One region of the Candidatus Weimeria sp. HCP3S3_B5 genome, then DNA from elsewhere that is predicted to be linked to it. Evidence: predicted binding sites of a transcription regulator. Region 1 holds the regulator's gene; the other holds the start of a gene.
The links. Region 1 encodes NrdR, which represses ribonucleotide reductase genes. Its sites were predicted from a motif close to CACAANATNTTGTG; they were not measured.
Positions count from the first base shown of each region.

Region 2: a site for NrdR is predicted at 2,218-2,231, ahead of nrdD (anaerobic ribonucleoside-triphosphate reductase). Genes of this name have one in related genera too.

Region 1 covers NZ_JBQHVU010000013.1:55,511-58,933, forward strand. Annotated here, with positions in the region: gene pulA (type I pullulanase) at 1-367, opposite strand, end outside; gene ACTNCK_RS07670 (hypothetical protein) at 420-623, opposite strand; gene efp (elongation factor P) at 639-1,196, opposite strand; gene nrdR (transcriptional regulator NrdR) at 1,272-1,727, opposite strand; gene ychF (redox-regulated ATPase YchF) at 1,749-2,849, opposite strand; gene ACTNCK_RS07690 (hypothetical protein) at 2,923-3,423, opposite strand, start outside.
Region 2 covers NZ_JBQHVU010000002.1:5,343-8,765, reverse strand. Annotated here, with positions in the region: gene nrdD (anaerobic ribonucleoside-triphosphate reductase) at 1-2,101, opposite strand, end outside; gene ACTNCK_RS01315 (thiamine phosphate synthase) at 2,322-2,987, opposite strand; gene ACTNCK_RS01310 (DUF5684 domain-containing protein) at 3,126-3,423, shown strand, end outside.

The sequences.
Region 1 (3,423 bases):
CCCTCTGCCCATTTACTCCGCAGGAGACAGCATAAGGATCGACAGTGACTACTGTTCCGTCTTCATGCTTTATCAGATAATCATAGTATTTTCCTGATAGATTCTTCTTGCTGTTTATGGAAAAGACTCCGTTCTTTCCATAGATCATATTGTAATCGGATGAAGGGCAATCATCCTCTGTACCGTCCTCCTCCTTAGAGCCATGCTCAAACAGCCTCAAATGCACTTCCTGGGCCATTGGACTCCAGAGGGCGAAATGAGTTCCCTCCTCATCTACCCAGGCTCCGAGCCGGCCGGAATAATCATATTTTGAAGAGAAGGAACTGCTTGTATAGAATTCCTTCCACTCAAGTGGTGTTCGACTCATCTAAACTTCCTTTATAAAAAAACAGGGACGCATGGGCGTCCCATAAATACTCTTATAATTCTGTCAGTCTCTGCTTTATCCGGTCAAGGACCTTAGCCGGAACTGTATCATCACGGTACAGGTCCGAAAAACAGCTCTCTGAATCCATCAGTGCTGTCACATCAAGCCATCCACCGTTACGGAATTCCTCATCAAATACTCCAAAAACCTGTCTGTCAGACAGAAGCTTCTTCAGAGGAATATCATCATACTGCATCTAATCGATCTCCCATCAGACTCTCTTCAGATACTCTCCTGTACGGGTATCGATCTGAAGCTTATCCCCTGTATTTACAAAAAGAGGAACCTGGATCTCAGCGCCTGTCTCTAATGTAGCCGGCTTTGTAGCTCCGGTTGCAGTATTGCCCTTAAGGCCTGGCTCAGTATCAGTAACCTCAAGCTCAACAAAAAGAGGAGGCTCAACTGCGAATACATCTCCATTATGTGAGCAGATCTTTACCATTTCGTTTTCTTTTACGAACTTTAAAGAATCTCCGATCTCCTCCTTAGGAAGAGAGATCTGATCATATGACTCAGTATCCATGAAATAGTAAAGATCGCCATCATTATACAGATACTGCATATCTCTTCTATCGATATGTGCCTGCGGAAATTTCTCTGTCGGACGGAAAGTGGTCTCTACTACTCCTCCGTTCTTAATATCCTTAAGCTTGGTGCGGACGAATGCTGCGCCCTTTCCTGGCTTAACATGCTGGAACTCGAGTATCTGATAAACTCCGTTATCATACTCGATCGTGATGCCGTTTTTGAAATCGCCGGCTGTTACCATATCTGAACCTCCTTGATTCTTTTCAAAATTTACTAAAATATTTTACACGATTGCACCTCTAAATGCAAGCGCTTGTTATTTCTCTTTCATCATTTTCTTCAGCTCGTCCATAAATGAGTTCACATCCTTGAACTGTCTGTAGACTGAAGCGAACCTGACATAGGCCACAGGATCTACATTCACAAGCTTGTCCATGACTATCTCCCCGATCACTGAGCTAGGAATCTCGTGTTCTTCTCTTGCAAAGATATCCTTCTCGACCTCGTTTACTATCTTAGTTATCTCCATTGCAGAAACAGGTCTCTTATGACAAGCTACAAGTATACCCTTCTCGATCTTTCTCCTGTCATACTGTTCGCGCCCCATGTCCCTCTTTATCACTATAAGAGGAATGGTCTCCACCTTCTCATATGTCGTGAAACGCTTATTACAGTCGTCACAGTGTCTCCGGCGCCTTATGGATGTATTGTCATCAGCCGGTCTTGAATCAATGACTCTGGTATTGTCAGAGCCGCAGTACGGACATTTCATTTCGTCTTTCCTTTCATAGTATCAGACATTGAATCTGAACAGGATCACATCGCCATCTTGTACCACATACTCTTTCCCTTCTGTACGGATAAGTCCCTTTTCTCTTGCCTGCTGCATGGATCCGCAGCTCATCAGATCATCATAGGATACCGTCTCTGCACAGATAAATCCTCTCTCGAAGTCTGAATGGATCTTGCCTGCTGCCTGAGGAGCCTTGGTCCCCTTAGTGATGGTCCAGGCCCTGGTCTCATCCTCTCCTGTAGTAAGGAAGGATATGAGGCCTAAAAGTGAATATGAGGCCTTTATAAGCTTATCAAGTCCTGATTCCTTAAGTCCCAGGTCTGCAAGAAACTCCTTTTTCTCCTCCGGATCATCAAGCTCAGAGATCTCCTGCTCTATCTCGGCACTTACTACGAATACCTCCGATCCGTCCTCCTTTGCTGACTCCCTTACAGCCCCTACATACTGATTCGATGCCCCGTCGTCTGACAGATCATCCTCTGCGACATTGGCCGCATAGATCACAGGCTTTGCGGTCAGCAGATTATAGCCCTTAAGCAGGGCCTCCTCATCCTCATTATCACAGGCAAATGCCTTGGCCATCCTTCCTTCCTCAAGGAAAGGCTTAAGTCTCTCGATAAGAGCGACCTCAGGACGCAGGCTCTTATCCATTGCTGACTGCTTCTTTATCTTGGCATAGCGGCGGTCTAAGACCTCCATATCCGAAAACAGCAGCTCCAGGTTAATAGTCTCTATATCCCTTTTAGGATCTATATTACCATCTACATGGACTATATTTGAATCATCAAAGCATCTCACAACATGGATTATGGCGTCGCATTCCCTTATATTGGCAAGAAACTGATTTCCCAGTCCCTCACCCTTGCTGGCTCCCTTTACGAGTCCGGCAATATCTACGAATTCTATCACAGCCGGGATTTTCTTCTTGCTGTGGTTCATCTCGGTAAGCCTTTCAATACGCTCATCCGGGACATTTACGACTCCTACATTCGGGTCGATCGTAGCAAATGGATAATTAGCTGCGAGTGCGCCGGCCTTGGTCAGCGAGTTGAAAAGAGTACTTTTCCCGACATTGGGAAGTCCGACGATTCCTAGTTTCATTTCTTCTTATATCTCCTTAAAAATCCTTATATTTACGGGCTTTGCGCGATGTGCCATTCATCTTTCTAATATCTTAACCCCTCACAATCTCCACCATCCCCAGATAATCTGCCTTCCTTGTGATAAGCATCTCCGACAGAAGAGAGAGATCCTTCTTTCTGCTGGTGCCGTCGGCTACAGCCAGTATCACACTCTTTTCAGGCGTGATGGACCTGAGCATATTATCCGGCTTACCATCCTGGGTAGATCTCAGGGAGAGATGTATGCCTCTTTCTGAGGCAGCATGCGCTAGTGTATCTATGACCGGAGTGCTCTCAGCAGAAAATCCTACTGTCCAAAGCTCTGCCTCGCTTATCTGATCGCGTGAGGAATTCATCATTGCCATGGTAAGTATCCGCTCAGTCATATCGTCTATGTCAGCCTCATTTTTGTAGAGAGCCTTCATCAAAAATCTGTCGCAGAAAAGGAAGCTGCCCCTTTTTTTCGCTGCATCAAGCAGGGTTCCCAGATGAGAGATAGCACAGCTTGTGGCTATAGACGAGCATCTGCTACCCATCATCCCAAAAATGGCAAG
Region 2 (3,423 bases), on a different contig from region 1:
CTACTATCCTTATCTGTCCGTCATAGCCGCAGACCTCACAGTAGTCACTCTTGGTATTGAGCTCCGCATACATGATGTTCTGATAGATATACTTCATTATAGATAGAACAGCAGGTATATTGGTCTGAAGGTTAGGAACCTCCACATAGCTTATGGCTCCTCCCGGAGAAAGCTTCTGGAACTCCGATTCAAACTTCAGCTTGCTGAATGCATCTATCTCCTCTGTCACATGGACATGATAACTGTTGGTGATATAGTTCTTGTCGGTCACATGAGGTATGATACCAAATCTCTTCTGCAGGCACTTGGCGAACTTGTAGGTCGTCGACTCCATAGGAGTCCCATAAAGAGAATAGCTGATGTTCTCAGCCTTTCTCCATTCTGCACACTTATCATTCAGATGCCTCATGACCTTGAGTGCGAATTCCTTGCCCTTAGGATCAGTATGGCTTACGCCTGTCATCTCATAGGTCATCTCAGAGATACCGCAGTAGCCGAGTGAGATAGTTGAGTAATTCCCGAAAAGAAGCTTGTCTATCTTCTCACCCTTCTTCAGGCGGGCAAGAGCTCCGTGCTGCCAGAGTATAGGAGCCACGTCTGATGATGTCCCCATAAGACGGTTATGTCTGCAGAGAAGGGCTCTGTGGCAGAGCTCAAGCCTCTCGTCAAAGATCCGCTCGAACTCCTCGAATCTGTCTGTGCCCTTCTCCTCTGCTTCCTTTACAGCGGAGCAGGCCACATCAACAAGATTTATGGTGACGACTCCCTGATTGAAGCGGCCGTAATACTTGTGCTCACCTTCCTTGTAGTCAAGAGCTCCGGACTTATTTCCTGCATTGCAGAGTCCCTCGTCATTATTTTCATTGTCTGGAGTAAGGAAGGAACGGCATCCCATACAGGTATATACATCACCCTTAAGCTCTTTCATGACCTTGGCGGAAATATAATCAGGCACCATCCGCTTGGCTGTACATTCTGCGGCAAGCTTTGTCAGATCATAGTAAGGGCTGCCCTCCTCTATATTGTCCTGATCAAGCGTATAGATGATCTTAGGGAAGGCAGGAGTCACCCAGACTCCCTTCTCATTCTTTATGCCCTGGATCCTCTGACGGAAGACCTCCTTTGCCAGGCGGGCCAGATCGTCCCTGGTCTGCCCCTCTGGCACCTCATCAAGATAGATAAACATAGTCACAAACGGAGTCTGGCCGTTTGTAGTCATAAGGGTAACGAGCTGGTACTGTATCGTCTGTATACCCGACTCGATCTCTGACTGAAGGCGATGGTCAACAACCTTCATGACCTTTTCCGGATCGAGATCATCTCCGATCTCCTCTCTCTCAGCAATGACCTGCTTCTTTATCTTCTGACGGCTCACATCCACAAATGGAGCTAAGTGAGCCAGGGAGAAGGACTGGCCTCCGTACTGGTTGCTGGCCACCTGAGCTACTATCTGTGTTGTTATATTGCAGGCAGTATAGAAGCTCTTCGGCTTCTCTATCATGGTCTCTGATATGACCGTTCCGTTCTGAAGCATATCCTCGAGATTTATCAGATCGCAGTTATGCTCTCTCTGGGCAAAATAATCGGCGTCATGGAAATGGATTACCCCTTCCTTATGTGCCTTTACTATATCCTCAGGCAGAAGGACTCTGTTGGTCAGATCCTTTGATACCTCTCCGGCCATATAGTCCCTCTGGGTTGAGTTTATCACCGGGTTCTTATTGGAGTTCTCCTGCTTTACCTCCTCGTTGACCTGATCTATAAGAGCAAGTATACCATTGTCGGTCGTATTGGACTTACGGGAAAGCTCTCTCTTGTATCTGTATCTGACATACTTCTGGGCTACCTCGTAGCATCTCATCTCCATAATGCCCTTCTCAACGAGGTCCTGAATGTCCTCGACATTTACCGCATGGGGAGAAGCGGCCACCTGTCTTGAGATACCGTCAGCAACAGCCTGAACCTGGGCATGATTGAGCTGATGGATACCCTCCACCTCCTTGTTGGCCTTCATTATGGCATTTATGATCTTCTGTTCATCGAAGCTGACCTCACGGCCGTTTCGCTTGATCACATTTGTCTTTACTACGATAGTATCCATCAAAAAGAATCTTCCTTTCCTTATCCTGACAAACCCATCATCAGGTCATACAGGAAAAAATCACTTAGTTGTGGACTCATGCAACAACTAAGTGTAGTTATGTCTGATCTATAAAGCACTATATATTGTGCGTTGGATATATGATAATACATTCCAGAGAATATTAAAAGGGTAAAACGCAAAAAAAGCAAAGTCGTAATTTTCTGAATATTAATACAACTCATTTCAGGGCTATAAGATCCCTAAGAGCAGCCTTGTCTTCCCTCATCGCAAGAGACATGACAGCCACTCCGGCTGCTCCGGCCTCGATACATGATGCGGCATTTGATACATCTATACCTCCAAGGGCTATGACAGGTATAGTCACCGCAGACGAAACCTCCCTCAGGAAGTCAAGACCCTTCGGCCTCTTTCCTATCTTGCAGGCAGTATTAAAGATATGGCTTGCAGTAATGAAGTCAGCTCCTGCGCAGAGTGCGTCCTTAAGCTCGATCATACTGTGGCATGGCAGTCCGAATCTGATCCCGTCTCTCTTTAGCTCTCTTAGATCCGCATCAGGAATAGCACCCGCCTCACGTCCTGAGAAGAATACGGATGCCGGCCATTCAGATCTCCTGTGGAATCTCATAAAAAGCCGCAGCGCCTCGTAATGATCATGCCAGATAAGCTCTGTCTGCTCTGTAATGGAGTCCCGAGAAAGTGCCTGATAGAGATCTGTATACTCTATTCCGGACAGCAGCTTTTCCCTTACTATTACTGCTGCCGGACCGCAGCAGTCTATCCTCTTTATCTCCTCCACATAGGCCTTCTTCCATGACCTGTAGGACATCTCCCCCAGTCTGCCGTCAGGCAGAAGCTCATGATTTGTAATGCAGATCACCTTCATAAGTTCCGCTTCCTTTTCCTGTAAATCGCTTTATCTAATATAGCATTTTTTATCAGGACTTACAAACCTTTAGCTTGACGTGTGTTTACAAAAAGATTATAATTTAATCAAATTTTAAGAGAAAGGAGGACGAAAGCAATGGAAGGCTTATTTGCATTACTTGCTGTCTACTGGGTTTGGTGTCTGGTATTATATATTCTTCTGATCATAGCGAACTGGAAGATCTTCGAAAAGGCCGGAGAGCCTGGCTGGGCGAGTCTTATCCCATTCTATAATCTGTACGTTCAGTACAAGATAGCATGGGGAAACGGTCTGTTATTTCTTCTGTTATTGATCCCGATCGTAAATGTCGTGATAAGCATCATCTATGAAGTAAAGCTTGCACATGCATTCGGGAAATCAGGCGGATTCGCCGTAGGACTTATCTTCCTGCCGA